DNA from 3 places in the Streptomyces flavovariabilis genome. Region 3 is predicted to be linked to each of the others. Evidence: riboswitches for the same ligand, from Rfam matches in the RefSeq annotation. Region 3 holds a riboswitch; each other region holds the start of a gene.

Evidence for each region. A riboswitch is a leader RNA that binds a small molecule or an ion and turns the genes downstream of it on or off. The one in region 3 is predicted to bind cobalamin.
Region 1: linked by a shared signal. The riboswitch ahead of IO24_RS0108195 (energy-coupling factor ABC transporter permease) and the one ahead of IO24_RS0134380 (cobalamin biosynthesis protein) in region 3 are both predicted to bind cobalamin.
Region 2: linked by a shared signal. The riboswitch ahead of IO24_RS0118235 (ABC transporter substrate-binding protein) and the one ahead of IO24_RS0134380 (cobalamin biosynthesis protein) in region 3 are both predicted to bind cobalamin.

Annotation. Positions count from the first base shown of each region.
Region 1 covers NZ_JNXD01000003.1:165,825-171,819, forward strand. The annotation lists gene IO24_RS0108180 (energy-coupling factor ABC transporter ATP-binding protein) at 1-332, opposite strand, end outside; gene cbiQ (cobalt ECF transporter T component CbiQ) at 329-1,078, opposite strand; gene IO24_RS0108190 (energy-coupling factor ABC transporter substrate-binding protein) at 1,085-1,453, opposite strand; gene IO24_RS0108195 (energy-coupling factor ABC transporter permease) at 1,450-2,151, opposite strand; cobalamin riboswitch at 2,182-2,366, opposite strand; gene IO24_RS0108200 (serine/threonine-protein kinase) at 2,495-3,979, opposite strand; gene IO24_RS0108205 (MDR family MFS transporter) at 4,195-5,499, opposite strand; gene IO24_RS0108215 (ABC transporter permease subunit) at 5,496-5,995, opposite strand, start outside.
Region 2 covers NZ_JNXD01000010.1:5,456-11,450, forward strand. The annotation lists gene IO24_RS0118220 (4-hydroxybenzoate 3-monooxygenase) at 1-1,081, opposite strand, end outside; gene IO24_RS0118225 (APC family permease) at 1,104-2,708, opposite strand; gene IO24_RS0118230 (CoA-binding protein) at 2,842-3,270, opposite strand; cobalamin riboswitch at 3,351-3,537, shown strand; gene IO24_RS0118235 (ABC transporter substrate-binding protein) at 3,607-4,623, shown strand; gene IO24_RS0118240 (FecCD family ABC transporter permease) at 4,620-5,672, shown strand; partial or broken gene IO24_RS45990 (ABC transporter ATP-binding protein) at 5,669-5,995, shown strand, end outside.
Region 3 covers NZ_JNXD01000026.1:54,363-60,357, forward strand. The annotation lists gene IO24_RS0134360 (alpha/beta hydrolase) at 1-256, opposite strand, end outside; gene IO24_RS0134365 (class II aldolase/adducin family protein) at 341-1,072, opposite strand; gene IO24_RS0134370 (inorganic phosphate transporter) at 1,442-2,701, shown strand; gene IO24_RS0134375 (hypothetical protein) at 2,735-2,956, shown strand; cobalamin riboswitch at 3,088-3,226, shown strand; gene IO24_RS0134380 (cobalamin biosynthesis protein) at 3,330-4,265, shown strand; gene IO24_RS0134385 (cobyric acid synthase) at 4,267-5,775, shown strand; gene cobN (cobaltochelatase subunit CobN) at 5,772-5,995, shown strand, end outside.

The sequences.
Region 1 (5,995 bases), on a different contig from region 3:
TTCAGGGGGCCGAACGACACATCCTGCTCGACGGACGCCGCGAACAGCTGGTCGTCCGGGTCCTGCACCACCAGCTGCACGGTCGTCCGCAGCCGGGTGAGCCCCTTGCGGTCGTACGACACCGGCTGCCCCTCGACCGTCAACCGCCCCTCGTGCGGCCGCAGTCCGCCGGAGAGCAGCCGCATCAGCGTGGTCTTTCCGCTGCCGTTGCGGCCGAGCAGCGCGAGTGCGCGCCCCTCGCGGATCTCGAAGTCGAGGCCGCTGAGCACGGTGGGGCCGTCCTCGTAGGCGAAGGACGCGCCCCGCAGGGCGACGAGGGCGGGCTCGCTCATGTCAGCGGCCTTTCCAGGACGAGGGTGAGGGCGGCCAGCGCCGCGAGCAGCGCGCAACTGGCAGCCGTGAAGCGGACGGAGACCCGGGCCTCGGGCACCAGGACCCGCAGCGTGCCGTCGTAGCCGCGCCCGGCGAGCCCGGCCTGGAGCCGGGTGGCCCGGTCGAAGGCCCGGACGAACGCGGTGGCGCCGAGCCCGGCCAGGGAACGCCACTGTGCGGCCCGGCTGGTGTGACCGAGCCGGGCCGCCTGGGCTTCCCGGATGCGGCGCACGGAGTCCAGCAGCAGGAAGCTCATCCGGTACGTCACGAGCGCGACGTCGACGACCGGCGCGGGGATCCCGGCCCGGACCAGGCGGGGCAGCAGGTCGGACATCGGCGTGGTGAAGGCGAACAGCAGCACGCCCAGGGAAGCCGCCGAGGTGCGCAGCAGCAACTCCCCGGCCCGGACCGGCCCGTCACCCGCGAGGGAGACGAAACCCCCCGGTCCGCCCACCTGGACGAGCAGCGTGAGCGCGCCGGTCACGCAGAAGCCCAGCGGCACCCGGTAGGCCCGCCACAGCCGCCGCCCGGGCACACCGGCCGGCCCCAGCAGCACCACCAGGGCTGTCAGCAGCACCAGGGCGGCACCCGGCCAGGGCGGCAGGGAGATCGCGAGCACGGTGAGGCCGAGCCCGAGCACGGCCTTGTCCACGGGATGGCGGCGGCGCCAGCGACTGCTGTGCGCCGCCGCGTCGATCGGCAGCACCCGGGGTCAGTCCTGTTCTGCGGTGGACTTCCCGGCGGCGCCGGCGAGCGCGCTGCTGGCCTCCCGCTCCAGCGCCCGCTGCTCGCCCTGCCGACGGCCCCGCCGCAGCCCGAAGTAGTAGGCGAGGACACCGGCGCCGAGAGCGGCCTGGAGGGAGAACAGTGCCGACTCGATCTCGCCGGACGGCGGCTCGTACAGCGGCGAGAACCACGGCTCGTAGTCCGGCCGCAGCTCGGTGATCGCCGTCTCGGCCTCGGCGTCGGCGCCCGTGAACGGCTCCTTCTTGTGGTCGCCGAGGCCGAGCGCCAGGGGCAGCACGGCGAGCGCGGCCACGGCGAACAGCAGCACCAGGTTGATCTTCGTGTTCCTGCTCATCGGGCCACCGCCTCGGTCTCGGTCCGTGCCTGCTTCTTGGCGAGGAGCACGCCCAGCCGGGTCAGTTCGCCCTTGCTGGACTGCACCAGCAGCCGCATCACGAGCACGGTCAGCAGGCCCTCACTCACTGCGAGCGGGATCTGGGTGACGGCGAAGATGGAACCGAACTTGCCGAGTGCGCCCAGGAATCCGCTGCCCGGGTCGGGGAAGGCGAGCGCCAGCTGCACGCTGGTGACGCAGTAGGTGGACAGGTCGGCGACGAACGCGCCGCAGAACACGGCCACCATCAGCGGAGCACCGGAGCGACGCAGCAGTGCGTAGACGGCGTATCCGGCCCAGGGACCGACGATCGCCATCGAGAAGACGTTGGCGCCGAGCGTGGTCAGGCCGCCGTGCGCGAGCAGCAGCGCCTGGAAGAGCAGGGTGATGGTGCCCAGCACCGCCATGATGGGCGGCCGGAACAGGATGGCTCCGAGGCCCGTGCCGGTGGGGTGCGAGCAACTGCCGGTGACGGACGGCAGTTTCAGGGCGGACAGGACGAAGGTGAAGGCGCCGGACGCACCGAGGAGCAGCGTGCTCTCGGGGTGCTCGCGCACTTCACGGGTGAGCGACCGGACCCCGTGGACGACGAACGGCGCCGACGCGACGCCCCAGGCGACCGCGTGCGCCGGAGGAAGGAAACCCTCGGCAATGTGCATGGCTCAGCAGACCCTCTCCAGCACCTCGTGGATGGTTGACGCGCCTTGGCCGGTCTCCTGGCTGACGGGTACCACCGCCCGGACTCCGCCTTCCCGGGTCACTGAGACCCAGTGGCTGCCCGCTAGGGCTGGAGCCGGACTTCCCGATTCACAGTGGCGAGGGCCGCACCGGCATCACACCGGATTTCCCGTTCACCAAGGCCTGGTGACAATAAGGCCCGGATAAGGGCGGTGACAAGCCACCCCAGGGGGCGCGCGAGGGGGCGCCCGCTCGCACACCGGCGCATCCCCCCGCTGATCCACGCGCTGCGGCGGGCGCCGCCGCGCGGCTGCGGAGCCCGCGTCAGTCGTCGCCCCCGTCGTCTCCGCCGTCGTCGCCCTCCCCGTATCCCCCGGCCTGGCGCGGGCTCTCCGGCTTGGGCTGCTGCGGCCCGCCGTTGCCCGCCGCATCCGTCGGAGTCGCGGCGCCGGGCGGCGGCGCGGCAGGGGTCGGGGAAGCGGCCGGCGCGGACGGAGTGACATCGGCCACGGTGCCGGTCGTCGGCGTGCCGACATCCACCGGGCCGGTCGCCGGGCCGGTCGCCGGGCCGGCCTTCGGGTCGGCTTCCGGATCGGAGGAGAGAGACGAGGCGGAATCGCCCGACGGGGCGGCGGCGGGGCTGCTCGCAGTCGGGGACGCGTCGGGTTCGGTGCCCTCCGCGGTGGTGTCGGGCGAGAACCAGCGCATGCCGATGAGCATCGCGGCGAGGAAGAGAGCAGCGGCGGCGGCCGTCGCGGCCAGTCTCGTCCGGCTGCCGAGGCCGCCGCGCCCGCGGGAGCGACCCGAACGCCCCGCCTGGGCGGCCCGGGCCGCGGTGCGGTGCCCCGTGGTAGCGGGCAGCGCGTACGTGGTCGGGTTGCTGGTCTCGGCAGCCGCGTTCGGGCCGGGCGCGGCGTGCGTCGCCGCGGACGCGGTCGTCGGCCGCAGCGGCGGTGAGACCTCCGGCAGCGGCTCGGGCAGGCCGCGCCAGGCGCCCCCGGCGAACCACTCGGCGGCCTGCTGGGCGGTGGGCCGGTCCTCGGGCTGCTTGGCGAGCAGACCGAGGAGGTAGTTCTCGAACGCCGGCGGGAGTCCGGTGACACCGAGCTCGCGGGGCGGCACGGGGGTCGAGTCGAGATGCTGGTGGAGGAGGGCGACGGCGGTGTCGGCCTGGAACGGCGGGCGGCCGCTGAGCAGCTGGTAGAGCACGCACCCCAGGGAGTACATGTCGGAGGCGGGCCCCGCCTGCCGGCCGAGGGCCCGCTCGGGCGCGAGGTAGAGGCCGGTGCCGACGATCTGGCCGGTGGCGGTGAGGGCGGCGCCGGGGTCGTCGAGGAACCGCGCGATTCCGAAGTCGCCGATCTTCAGCGTGCCGTGGGCGTCCAGCAGCAGGTTGGCGGGTTTGACGTCCCGGTGCACGATGCCCTGCGCGTGCGCGGCGGCGAGCCCCGCGGCGGCCTGCGCGGCGAGACGGGCCACGCGCTCGGCGGGCAGCGCGCCGGAGCCGGTCAGCACCCCGGCGAGACTGTCGCCCTCGACCAGCTCCATCACCAGGTACAGCCGGTTGTCGTACTCGCCGAAGTCCAGGACGCCGACCACGTTGGGGTGGTTGAGACGCCCGGCGGTCTGCGCCTCCAGACGGAACCGGGAGGCCGCCGTGGCATCGGTGTCCTGGGGGAGCAGCAGCTTGAGGGCCACCGCTCTGGCGAGCGTCTCGTCGTACGCACGCCAGACCTCTCCCATTCCACCGCGCCCGATCTCAACATCCAGCCGGTAGCGGCCCGCTAGCAGCACTCGTCCTCGTCTCATGCGTGGGAAGGTCGTCGCCGCAGGCCGAACTCCCCGCTTCTGCACGGGGATTGGTGGGGGGTGCCGCAGCCGACCCAGGATACTGGCGCGACGTGACCACCAATCTCCGCAGCGGTGTCCTCGTAGGGTGCGGTTTCGGAAGTCCCGGAGCGAACAGGTCGCCCGCCGGAGTGAAGGTCGCGCGCGCCCGGTTGCCGCGGGGCGCCGGCGCCGGTTCAGGCCACCGCGCCCGCCCCCTTCTCACGGCGCGGCAGCACAGCCACCGCCAGAGCCGGTACGGCCGCGAGGACCAGCCACGGCACGGCGGCCGGCAGGCCCAGGTCGAGCAGGAAGCCGGTGGCCGCGCTGCCGGCCAGGACGATCAGCCCGGAGACGGACGACAGCGCACCCATGTAGAGCCCGAGCCGTCCCTCCTCGGCGAGGTCGGGCACCCAGGCGCGGGCGGCGGGCACCACCAGCATCTGCCCCACGGTGAGCAAGATCACGAAGCCGGCGGCCGGCAGCAGCGCGGCGGTGCCGGTCCAGCCGGCCGGGCGTGCCGCGGCCACCACCGCGAAACCGGACGCGATCAGCAGCAGCCCCGCGGTCATGGAGCGGCGCAGATCGAGCCGGTCGCCCGCCCAGCGGGTCACCGGCAGCTGGGTGAACACCACCAGCACCGAGGACAGTGCGAAGAGCCAGGACAACGGCGCCTGGGAGCCCGCCACGCGCTGCACCTCGTCCGGCAGGGCCAGATACAGCTGGTTGTAGGCGAGCAGATAGGTGCCGTAGGCACAGCACAGGGCGAGGAAGCGGCGGTTGCGCAGCAGGGCGCGGGCCCCGCCCCGCTCCCGGATACGGATCCGGCCGGGGATGTGCTGCGGCATCAGCCACAGGTGCCCGGCGAGGACGAGCACGAAGACCGCGGCACCGGCGAGGCACGCGGTGCGGAAGTCGACGGCGAGCAGCAGCGCGCCGAGCAGCGGCCCGACGAACGCCCCGGCCTGGCCCGCCACGCTGAACAGCGCGAGGACACGGGTGCGCGGGCCGCGCCCGTCCTCCTCCCAGACCACCGACTGGCGGGCCACCTCGGACTCCACGGCGGGAGAGAACAGCGCGGCGGCGAATCCGATCACCAGCACCGCCCCGATGACGGTCCAGCTCGCCTCCGCGTACCCGAGCCACACGAACCCGGCGATCCGCAGCACGCAGCCGGCCAGCACGACCGGCCGCACCCCGAACCGGTCGACGAGCCAGCCGCCGACGACGAACAGCCCCTGCTGGCTGAAGGTGCGCAGCCCGAGCACGAACCCGACCAGCCAGCCCGCCATGCCGATCGCGGTGCCGAGATGCTCGGCGAGGAACGGCAGGACGGCGTAGAAGCCGATGTTGAAGGCGAGCTGGGTGAGGATCAGCAGCCGCAGCAGCGGCGACAGCTCCTTGCAGAGGCGCCAGGTGCTCTCGCGCGGGGACTTCGGTGCCCCGGCGTCGGAGGTACGGGCGGCCTTGCGGGCCAGCACCCGGGAGAGGAGGTCGGTCATCGTTCTTCCGTCTGTGAGGCGGGCACGGGAGTCAGGCGGGCGCCGGGGCGGTCCCGTTGCCGCTGCGGGGCCGTGGCGAGCCGGTCCGCGGGCGGTTGGGCCGGCCCTGTGGGCCGTTTGCGCCGCCGGGGCAGCCGTACGCCGCCCGCGGCCGTCACCGCGAGCGCCCCGAGCAGGGCGAGCACGGCGGCGGGGAAGAGGACGGCCCACGGGGCGCGTTCGGCGTACGGCTGGTTCTCGGCGAGCAGCAGGCCCCACTCCGGGGAGGGCGGTTGGGCGCCCAGGCCGAGGAAGCCGAGCGCGGCGAGGTTCAGCGCGATCCCCGGGAGCCGCAGCAGGGCGTGCCGGGCGACCGGGGGCAGGACGGCGGGCAGCAGTTCGTGCCGGAGCAGATACCAGCGGCCGGCGCCCAGCGCCCGGGTGGCCGTCAGATGGGTGGTCGAGCGTTCCTGCCGCAGCAGGGAGGAGGTGTGCACGGCCAGCGGGGACCAGGCCA
Region 2 (5,995 bases), on a different contig from region 3:
GCCACTGCGAGAACTCCTGGTAGTCCCACACGCGCCGCAGACACGCCTGCGCGTAGCCGTCGAGGCCGCTGCCGTCACCGGTGGTCAGCCGGGCGACCAGAGCGTCGCCGAGCAGGAAGGCGTCGTGCAGGGCGAGGTTCATGCCCTTGGCGGCGATGGGGGCGACCAGGTGGGCCGCGTCGCCGGCGAGGTGGAGCCGGCCGTGCACCATCGGCTCGACCACGTAGTCGTGCATGTCCAGTACGCGCTTCTCGATCAGCCGCCCCTCGGTCAGCGGCGGCACACCGGCCGCCCCGAGCCGTTCCTGGAGCTCCGACCAGACGCGCTCGTGCGGCCAGTTCTCCGGAGCGTCGCCCGGCGGGCACTGGAGGTAGTAGCGGGTCACCTGCGGGCTGCGGGGCATCTGGCCGGCGAAGCCGCGCGCGTGGCAGCCGAACAGCACGCAGTCGGCGGAGGGCGGCGCCTCGGCGAGCAGGGCAAGCCAGCCGATGCCGTAGTCGTGCCGCGCGATCCGGACCCGCTCGGGCGGGAGTGAGGCCCGGGTCGCCCCGCGTGCCCCGTCGCACCCGGCCACGAAGTCGCAGTGCACGACGTGGCGTTCACCCGTCTCGGGGCAGGTGTACGACACCGACGGCCGGTCGGTGTCCAGGTCGTGGACCTGCACGTCCCGGACCCCGAAGCGGATGTGACCGCCCCGGACGTCGGCGTACTCGCGCACCAGGTCCGTCACCAGCAAGGGCTGCGGGTAGACGAAGTGGTGGCTGCCCGTCAGCTCGCCGTACGGGAAGCGGTAGCGCTCCCCGTCGAAGCGGAACTCGCACGCGGTGTGCAGTTCCGCGCGGTCCAGCAGATTGCGGGCGAGGCCGCGCTTCTCCAAGCCGCGTACGGCCCATTCCTCGATGACCCCGGCCCGGGGCCGCCGTTCGATGAACTCCCGGGTCTCGCTCTCCAGCACCAGGCAGTCCACGGACGCGGCCCGCAGGATGTTGCCGACCGTCAGACCTGCGGGACCGGCGCCCACGACAACGACCGGGAAGCGTTGCGGGGCGCCGGAGTCCGCGGGCGGAAAGGCGTGGGTCATGCGCACATTATGGAGGCCGGTCTCAGTGCACGGGCACCTCCTCGACCGTCACCTCCTCGATGCTCCGCTCGATCTCCGCGGACGGGGAGGCGCAGGCCCGGGCCCAGTAGTAGACAGCCAGCGAGAACACCGCGACGACCAGGATGTCCCACCACAGTCCGAGGTGCCCCTGGCCGCCGAAGCCGCCCTGCCAGGAGATGACGCCCATGCCCAGCAGGTAGACGGGCAGCCACCGGGCGGCCCTGAAGTCGAGGCGGGGCGCGTCGGGCAGGCCCTTTCGGGTGGCGTACCAGGCGTAGCCGCCGAGCAGGACGTAGCCGAGGACGATGGCCACGCCGAGCCGCCACAGGGTGTCCCAGGTGGACCAGTAGATGATGAGGTTGGCCACCACGAAGGACAGCGGCGAGAGGGCCTTCCCGGCGGGCAGGCGGTACGGGCGTGCCCGGTGCGGCAGCCGGTCCGCGAAGACGCCGTAGGCCAGCGGGGCGCCCGCGTACATCAGCACGCTCGCCGAGGTGATGAAGCTGACCAGCTGCTGCCAGCTCGGAAACGGCAGGAAGCAGACCACGCCGGTCACGAAGGACACGATCAGCCCGAACCACGGCACACCGCGCGCGTCGGTGCGGACGAAGAGCTTCGGCGCGTAGCCGTTGCGGGCCAGTCCGTAGGAGACGCGCGACGTGGCCGTCGTGTAGATCAGGCCGGTGCCGGCCGGGGAGACCACCGCGTCCAGGTACAGCACCACGCTCAGCCAGCCGAGTCCCACCAGGGTCGCGAGCCCCGCCCACGGACCGCTGATGCCGGGGTAGTCGAGCCTGGTCCAGCCGTGCGCGAAGGAGCTCAGCGGCAGGGCGGCGATGAAGACGACCTGGAGCAGGACGTAGATGGCCGCCCCGATGGCGACCGAGCCGATCGTGGCGCGCGGCAGGTCCCGCTGCGGGTCGCGGCTCTCGCCCGCCAGCTGGATCGCCTGCTCGAAGCCCAGCAGGGCGAAGATGATGCCGCTGGAACTGACGGCGCTCAGCACCCCGTGGGCGCCGAACGGGGCGAAGCCGTGCTCGGTGAAGTTGCCCGGGTGGAAGTTGCCGGCCGCGATGATGAAGATCGCGGCCAGCGGCACGGCCACCTTCCACCAGGTGGCGGCGCTGTTGGTGTGGGCCAGGATCCGCACGCCGAGGAAGTTGACGACGACGAACACGGCCATCAGCAGGACGGCGACGACGAAGCCGCTCGTCGTCAGCGTCCCGTCCTGCGCGTGCTGGAGGCCTTGCGCCCAGTGCCAGTGCCCGGCGTAGCCGATCATGGCCTCGACCTCGATCGGGGCCACCGTCGCCGCCTGGAGCCAGGAGAACCAGCCGAAGGACATGCCCGCCAGTCCGCCGAACGCGTAGTGCGGGTAGCGGGCCGTGCCGCCCGCGACCGGGAACATGCCGCCGAGTTCCGCGTGCACCAGGGCCAGCAGCACGATCGCCACGGCGCCGATGAGCCAGGACAGGATCGCCGCGGGGCCGGCCGCAACGACGGCCTTCTCGGCGCCGTACAACCAGCCCGAGCCGATGATGGATCCGACCGACGCCCACATGAGCCCGATCAGCCCGACGTCCCGGCGCAGACCGTCTCTCTCCATGAATGCGGGGCCTCTCATCAGTGAACTCGAAGAGTCCGGCGAGCAAGAGGCCTCAGGTTAGGAATCGGTCAGCCGGCGGAAGAAGACGAGTTGTGCAGCCTTGACCGGGCGCGGGTATTTCGTGGGAAACGCTTCAGGATTCCTGTACGCGGTGATGAGACAGCCGTGGGATCTCGATCGCCGGGCAGCGGTCCATCACCATCTCCAGTCCCGCCGAGCGGGTCCGGTCGTACGCCCCCTCGTCGATGACGCCGAGCTGGAACCAGACGGCCTTCGCGCCCTTGGCGGCCGCCTCGTCCGCGACGGCCCCGGCGAGGTCGCTGTTCACGAACACGTCGACGACGTCCACGGCGAAGGGGATGTCCGCCAGGCTCGCGTACCCCTTCTCCCCGTGCACCGTCTCCGCCTTCGGATGCACCGGCACGACGCGCTTGCCGAAGCGCTGGAGCACTGCGGCGACGCCGTACGCCGCCCGCTGCCGGTTCGACGACAGGCCCACCACCGCCCACGTGTCGCCGAGCTCGGTGAGGATCCTGCGGACCGCTGCCTCGTCGCCGTACACCGGCGGCCTCCTCGAGAGTCGTGACGAACTGCTCTCCCGGCAACGACGCGGAGTGCGCGGTGATTCCCCGAGAGCCTCCGTGATAGCTTGCCGAGGCCAGTCGAACCCATGTACGTGGGTCAGGGAATCCGGTGCGAATCCGGAACTGACGCGCAGCGGTGAGGGGGACGGGCGGGGCCTCGGCCACTGGACGACTCGGTCGTCCGGGAAGGCGTCCCGTACCGGATGAACCCGAGTCCGAAGACCTGCTGGCGGCCCCCGCGGCCGCACGCGGCGGGGGAGCACCGTACGACCGGGCTCCGCGAATGGGCCCTCGACGACTGAGGACTGGTTCCCGTGCCCCTCGCTCCACCCGCCCGTGCCGCTGCCCTGCTCGCGGCCGGCTCCCTGCTCCTGACCGGCTGCGGCGGCGCCGACTCCACCGACGCGAAGGCCGCCGTCACGCTCTCCAACTGCGGGCACGAGGTCCGCGTCGCGGCCGCGCCGCAGCACGCCGTGTCCCTCAACCAGGGCACCACCGAGATCCTGCTCTCCCTCGGCCTGGCCGACCGCCTCGCGGGCACGGCCACCTGGACCGACCCCGTGATGAAGGGGCTGGAGAAGGCCGACGCCGAGGTGCCGCGCATCGCCGACAACAACCCGTCCCTCGAACGCGTCCTGGACACCGAGCCCGACTTCGTCGCCGCGTCGTTCGTCTCCACCCTCGGCAAAGGCGGCGTCGCCACCCGCGAGCAGTTCGAGAAGCTCGGCGTCCCCACCTACGTCTCCCCGTCCGACTGCGCCGGCAAGGACAACTCGGGCGGCGGTGACGGCGCACGCGACAAGGCTCTGGGCATCGACACCGTCTACGGCGAAGTACATGACCTCGCGACCGTGTTCGGGGTGAAGGAACGCGGCGACGCACTCGTGTCGTCCCTCCGGCAGCGCATGAAGAAGGCCACGGCGGGCATCGACGCCTCCGACGTCACCCTCCTCTACTGGTTCGCGAACTCCGAGTCGCCCTACATGGCGGGCTGCTGCGGAGCACCCGGCATCATCACCCAGGCCCTCGGCGCGAAGAACGTCTTCGACGACACGCACGAGGAGTGGCCGCAGGTCAACTGGGAGACGGTCGCCGACCGCGACCCCGACGTCCTCGTCATCGGCGACCTGACCCGTAAGTCGCAGACCGCGGAGTCGGCCGCGAAGAAGATCGCCTTCCTGGAGTCCAACCCGGTCACCAGGAACATGGACGCCGTCCGGCACAAGCGGTACGTGCTGCTCAGCGGGCAGGCCATGAACCCGACCATCCGCACCGTCGAGGGCGTGGAGCAGGTGGCCGCCGGGCTGCGCCGGTCCGGGCTGGTGAAGTGACCGCCCAAGGTCGGCCGGGTGCCGGGGTCCGGCCCCGGCGCGGGTCCGGGCTCGCCCTGGGGGCGGCCGGGGCCGTCGCGCTGACCGCGTCCCTCGCCGTGACCCTCACCATCGGTCCCGCCGACATCCGCGTCGGCGACGTCTGGTCCGTCGTGGCAGCCCATCTCGGCCTCGGCAGCTCGCAGCTGACGCCGATCCGGGACGGGATCGTCTGGCAGCTGCGGCTGCCGCGCACCCTGCTCGCGGCCGTGTGCGGAGCCGGACTCGCCGTCTGCGGGGCGGTGATGCAGTCGCTGCTGCGCAACCCGCTCGCCGACCCCTTCGTGCTCGGGGTGTCCTCCGGCGCCTCCACCGGAGCGGTCCTCGTGGTCGTGCTCGGCGCGGGCGGCGGTGCCCTCTCGGTGTCCGCGGGCGCGTTCCTCGGCGCCCTGCTGTCGTTCGCGCTGGTGCTGCTGCTCAGCCACACCCTCGGCGGCACCACCGACCGGGTGGTCCTCGCGGGCGTCGCCGCCATGCAGCTCTTCTCCGCGCTCACCTCCTTCGTCGTGATGACCTCCGCCGACGCCGAGACCACCCGCGGCGTGCTGTTCTGGCTCCTCGGCTCGCTCGGCGGCGCCGGCTGGACCGACGTATGGCTGTGCCTGGCGGTGCTGGCCGTGGCGCTCGTGGTGTGCCTGTCGTACGCCCGTACCCTCGACGCCTTCGCCTTCGGGCAGGACGCGGCGGCCGCCCTCGGGGTGTCCGTCGCCCGCACCCGCCTGGTGCTGCTGTGCGCCACGGCCCTGCTCACGGCCGCGCTGGTCAGCTCGGCCGGGGCGATCGGCTTCGTCGGACTGGTCCTGCCGCACGCCGCCCGGGCCCTGACCGGCCCCGGGCACACGCGGCTGCTGCCGGTCACCGCCCTCGCGGGAGCGGTGTTCCTCGTATGGGTGGACACCCTGGCCCGAACGGTCCTCGATCCGCAGGAGATTCCGGTGGGGGTCGTGACGTCGCTGATCGGCGTGCCGGCGTTCGTGGCGGTGCTGTACCGGACGCGGAGGGCGCGGTGAGTGGCGCAGGTGCGACGGCGGAGGCGGGGCTGCGGGCCGACCGGGTCAGCCGCCGTGCCGACGGGCGTCTCATCCTGGACGGCGTCGCCCTCGCCCCGAAGACCGGCTCCACGGTCGGCGTCCTCGGTCCCAACGGCTCCGGCAAGTCCACACTGCTGCGGCTGCTGGCCGGGTTGCTCATGCCGACCTCCGGAGTCGTCACCCTCGACGGCACACCGCTGAGCGACCTGCCCCGCCGCACGGTCGCACGCCGCCTCGCCGTGGTCGAGCAACAGTCGGACACCCAGGTCGAGTTGACGGTCGAGGACATCGTGCGGCTGGGC
Region 3 (5,995 bases):
GGACGGGGCCGACGACCGCGTGGGAGCCGTCGCCGGACAGGCCGTAGCGGCCGGGACGCAGGGCGGCGAGGTCCCGGGTGAGGCTGATCTGCCCGGCGGCCGTGCCGTGCACGGTGAGCCGGGGCTCGGTGGGCAGGGGCCTGCCGGGGGGCGCCTTGAGCGCGGCGTCGCTGGCGAGCCGGCCGACGGCCACCGCGGCGGCACCGGCCCCGATCACGGCGGTGACGGCAACGGCCGTCGCTCTGACAATGCGCACGGCTTCAGTGTCCGGGCGGATTCCGTGGGCGACCAGTGGGCGGGAGCGGCGGGGTGATGCCCGCGGCGGCCGTGGGGGCGGCGCTCAGCCTCGCTGGCCGTAGCCGCGCAGGCGTTCCTCCACCTCGGTCAGCTGCTCCCGGGACAGCAGGCTCGGGGTCAGGCCGGGCACCGAGGCGGCGGTCAGCCACAGGCGGCACATCCACTCCAGCTGCGCGGTGCGGTCGTAGGCCTGGGCGAGGGTGGCGCCGTGGGTGACGGTGCCGTGGTTCCGCAGGAGGCAGCCGGAGCGGTCGGCGAGGGCGCGGAGCATGTTCCCGGCCAGCTCGTCGGTGCCGTACGTGGCGTACGGGGCGACCCGGACGGGTCCGCCGAGCGCCGCCGCCATGTAGTGGATCAGCGGGAGTTCGCTCACGAGCGTGGAGACGGCCGTCGCGTGCACGGCGTGGGTGTGGACGACGGCCAGGGCGCCGGTCGTGCGGTAGACCGCGAGGTGCATCGGCAGCTCGCTGGTCGGGACGAGGGTGCCGAGGACCTGCCGGCCGTCGAGGCCGACGCCGGTCACGTCGTCCGGGGTCAGCCGGTCGTAGGGGACGCCCGACGGCGTGACCAGGACGGTTTCCCCGACGCGCACCGAGACGTTGCCGGACGTGCCGACGACGAGCCCGTCCGAGACCGTCCGGCGGGCCGTCGCGACGAGGTCCTCCCAGGCACGCGCCTCCTCGGGGCGCACACTCCTGCGCCGCGCCTGCCCCGCACCCCGTCCGCCGGCCCGTGCGTGCCCCGTGCCGCGCTCGTCGCCTCGCTGCTCAGCCATGCCGCGAATCCTGCCAGGCAGGGGCTCGACGCGTCGCCAGGACTGCCAGGACGCCCAAAAGGCAGGGCGCCCGGTTCGTCTACGTCAAGGCGACCGAGTCCACCACCTGTCGCGACCCCTGCTTCGCGCGCGCCCGGCATCGCATACAACGGCGACCCTCCCGGGTGACCGGAATCTCTTCAACGGGTCACTCGATCAGCTGAAGCGGTTCGCGCGAGGCGCCTGGCCGCCGGGGCGCCGGGCCGCCGTTCCGGGGCGTCGCCCCGACCTCCTGCTGCGGTCACCCCTGCGCCCCTCCCAGTTCATCTTCCGTTCACTCAGGTTGCCTACGTTCATACAGCCAACGACCTCGAACGATTGCCTGGGTAAATGGAAAGCTTCTCGCTGATCCTCGCGATTGTGGTGGTAACCGCACTCGCGTTCGATTTCACGAACGGTTTCCACGACACCGCGAATGCGATGGCCACGACCATTTCCACGGGCGCCATGAAGCCCAAGGTTGCGGTGGCCATGTCCGCGGTCCTCAACCTGGTCGGCGCCTTCCTGTCCGTCGAAGTCGCCAACACGATCTCCAAGGGCCTCGTCGACGAGGCCGGCATCCGTCCTGAGGTCATCTTCGCCGCCCTGGTCGGCGCGATCCTCTGGAACCTGCTGACCTGGCTGGTCGGCCTGCCGTCCAGCTCCTCCCACGCTCTCATGGGCGGTCTGATCGGTGCCACGATCGCCTCGGCGGGCGTCGGCGCGGTCCACGGTGACGTGCTGGTCACCAAGGTGCTGATCCCGGCGATCGCCGCCCCGCTGGTCGCGGGCGTCGCGGCGATGCTGGCCACACGGCTGACGTACTCCCTCGGCAAGAAGGCCGACGGCGAGGCGTCCCGGAAGGGCTACCGGGCCGGCCAGATCGCCTCGGCGGGTCTGGTCTCCCTGGCGCACGGCACCAACGACGCCCAGAAGACCATGGGCATCATCACCCTCGCCCTGGTCGCCGGCGGCACCCTCGCCCCCGACTCCGACCCGCCCATGTGGGTCATCCTCTCCGCGGGCGTCGCGATCGCGCTCGGCACCTACCTGGGCGGCTGGCGCATCATCCGCACCATGGGCAAGGGCCTGACCGACCTCCAGCCGCAGCAGGGCTTCGCCGCCCAGACCTCCGCGGCCACGGTCATCCTGGCCTCCTCGCACCTCGGTTTCTCCCTGTCCACCACGCACTCCGTGTCCGGCGCGGTGATGGGCGCGGGGCTCGGCCGCAAGGGCGGCGTCGTCCGCTGGTCGACCGCGACACGGATGTTCATCGCGTGGGGTCTGACGCTGCCGGCGGCGGCGCTGGTGGGCGCTCTCGCCGAGTACGTCACCGGCTTCGGAGCCTGGGGCACCGCCGTGGTGGCCGTCTTCCTCGTCGCCTCCAGCGCGGCGATCTGGAAGCTGTCGCGGCGTGAGGTCGTCGACCACACCAACGTCAACGACATCGACGTCACCGACACCGACGAGGCGGAGCCCGCGGGCGTGGTCACCACGGCGATGGCCGCCGTGACGCCGCCGCCGGCCGGCACGCCGGCGCAGGAGCCGGTGCCGTCGTTCCCGGCCCAGGCCACCGCCGAGCGGACGCCGACCACGACCACGACGGTCTGACCCCGCCACCGGTTACAAGGAAGAGTCTCTGAGATGAAGATCGACTGGGCGGCCCTCGGCTCCGTCTTCGGCGTCAGCCTCGTGGTCACCGTGGCCCTCGTCGGCCTGTTCACCCTCGGCATCACCGGCCTGTCGCGCCGCGAGCGTGCGGTGGCGGAGGGCGGTTCCGCGGGCCTCGCGGTGACCGGCGCGTACGCGTGCTTCGCGGCGTGCGCGGCGGCCGTGGGGTACGGGATCTATCTGATCGTGGCCTGACGGCCCGACAGCACATCGTCCACCGGGCGGCGCGGGACTTCGGTCCTGTGCCGCCCGGTCGTCGTGTGTGCGGAAGGGGACGGTGTGGGGTTCTGCACACTCTCCCCTCGCAGGTCAACGGCAAGTTGACGCCGGTTCCCGGCCGTGGTGGACTGCCGGGGCCAGTACGGCGGCAGGAGAGGAAGCCGGTGAAAGTCCGGCGCGGTCCCGCCACTGTCACCGGGGTAGCAATCCCCGGGAGCCAGGAACTCTCACCGCCGGTCTCGTCGAACCAGGGCGTGGACACCCTGAGTGAGGACACATATCGCCATGCGCGGCTGCCGATCCGGTTTCAGCACCCCACCCCCGCCTGCCCTTCTGGCCGGCTGAGCCCATGGGTGCCGATCGCGTCTTCGCGTACGGCGCCGCCGCCGGTCTGATCGGTGACCTGCTGCTCGGTGATCCTCGCCGAGGGCATCCGGTCGCCGTGTTCGGGCGGGCCGCGGGTGCCGTGGAACGGGTGTTGTGGCGGGACCACCGCGGGTGGGGCGCGCTGCACACCGCCGTGTGTGCCGGAGGAGCCGTCGCCCTGGGGTCCGTCGCCGCACGTGCCGTGCGGACGTCCCCCGTCGCCTCGGTCGCGCTCACCGGAGCCGCCACCTGGGCTGTCGTCGGGGGGACTTCACTCGCCCGGGAGGCGCAGGCCATCGGGCGTGCCCTCCGTGGCGGGGACGTCGAAGCGGCCCGGGCCCGGCTGCCGCATCTGTGCGGCCGGGATCCGCAGGCCCTCGACGCCGACGGCATGGCCCGGGCCGTGGTCGAGTCCGTCGCCGAGAACACCTCCGACGCGGTGGTGGGGGCGCTGGTGTGGGGGGCAGTCGGCGGGGTGCCGGGGCTGCTCGGCTTCCGGGCCGTCAACACCCTGGACGCCATGGTCGGGCACAAGTCGGCCCGGTACCGCCGGTACGGGTGGGCCTCCGCGCGCCTGGACGACCTCGCGGGGTGGCCGGGAGCGCGGCTGACCGCCGTACTCGCCGCCCTGGCCGGGCCGGATCCGCGGGGGGCCGTGCGGGCCTGGCGGGCCGATGCGGCGAAGCATCCGAGTCCCAACGCCGGGCCCGTGGAGGCCTCGTTCGCGGGGGCGCTCGGGGTGCGGCTGGGTGGAACGCTCTCGTACGGCGGGCGGGTGGAGCACCGGCCCGTGCTGAACACACAAGGGCGTGCCGTCGGTACGCACGACGTCGAACGGGCCGTGCGGCTCTCGCGGCGGGTCACCTGGCTCGCCCTCGGGGTGTGCGCCGGCGCGCGGCTGCTGAAGAGGGGGAAATGACATGGGCGGTGGTCTTCTCGTCGCCGGCACCACCTCCGACGCCGGCAAGAGCGTCGTGACCGCCGGGATCTGCCGGTGGCTGGTGCGGCAGGGCGTCAGGGTCGCGCCCTTCAAGGCGCAGAACATGTCCCTGAACTCCTTCGTGACGAAGGAGGGGGCCGAGATCGGGCGGGCGCAGGCCATGCAGGCGCAGGCCTGCCGGGTCGAGCCGACCGCGCTGATGAATCCCGTGCTGCTCAAGCCCGGTGGCGAGCAGAGCAGTCAGGTCGTGCTGCTCGGCAAGCCCGTCGGGGAGCTGAGTGCGCGCGGCTACCACGGCGGGCGGCAGCAGCAGTTGCTCGGCACGGTCCTGGACTGCCTCGAGCAGTTGCGGGGCACGTATGACGCGGTGATCTGTGAGGGGGCCGGTTCTCCCGCCGAGATCAATCTACGGCGGACGGACATCGTGAACATGGGGATCGCCCGGAACGCCGGGCTGCCCGTGCTCGTGGTCGGCGACATCGACCGGGGCGGTGTGTTCGCCTCGTTCTTCGGGACCGTGGCGCTGCTGTCGCCCGAGGACCAGCGTTGCGTCGCCGGGTTCCTCGTCAACAAGTTCCGCGGGGACGTCTCCCTGCTGGAGCCGGGCCTGGAGATGCTGCTCGGCCTCACCGGACGGCGCACGTACGGCGTGCTGCCCTTCCGGCACGGGCTCGGGATCGACGAGGAGGACGGGCTGCGCGTGTCCCTGCGGGGAGCCGTGCGGGAGTCCGTGGTCGCCGCGCCCGTCGGCGAGGACGTGCTGCGTGTCGCGGTCTGTGCCGTGCCCCTCATGTCCAACTTCACCGACGTGGACGCCCTGGCCGCCGAGCCCGGGGTCGTGGTGCGGTTCGTGGACCGGCCGGAGGAACTCTCCGACGCCGACCTCGTCATCGTGCCCGGCACCCGCGGGACGGTCCGGGCACTGGAGTGGCTGCGCGAGCGGGGGCTCGCCGGGGCCCTGGTCCGCCGGGCCGCCGAGCAGCGGCCCGTCCTCGGCATCTGCGGCGGCTTCCAGATACTCGGCGAGCACATCGAGGACGACGTCGAGAGCCGCAGGGGCCACGTCGACGGGCTCGGGATCCTGCCCGTGCGGGTGCGGTTCGCCCGCGAGAAGACCCTCACCCGGCCGGCGGGGGAAGCCCTCGGCGAGCGGGTCGAGGGTTACGAGATCCATCACGGGGTCGCCGACGTCACCGGAGGAATCCCCTTCCTGGACGGCTGCCGGGTCGGCCAGACCTGGGGCACGCACTGGCACGGCTCACTGGAGTCGGACGGCTTCCGGCGGGCCTTTCTGCGCGAGGTGGCGGCCGCCGCGGGCCGCCGCTTCGTGCCGGCGCCGGACACCTCGTTCGCCGCGCTGCGCGAGGAGCAGCTCGACCGGCTCGGCGACCTGATCGAACAGCACGCGGACACGGACGCGCTGTGGCGGCTCATCGAGTCCGGCGCGCCACAAGGACTGCCCTTCATTCCACCGGGAGCGCCCGCATGAGCACTGTGTTGTTGTTGTCGACCGCCGACACGGACCTGCTGGCGGCCCGGGCCGCCTCCGGTGCCGACTACCGGATCGGCAACCCGACCCGGGTGGACGTCCGGGAGGAGCTGCCGGCCCTGCTGGACGGGGTGGGCATCGTCGTCGTCCGGCTGCTCGGCGGCAAACGGGCCTGGGAGGACGGGCTCGCCGCGCTGAAGGCCTCCGGCGTCCCCACCGT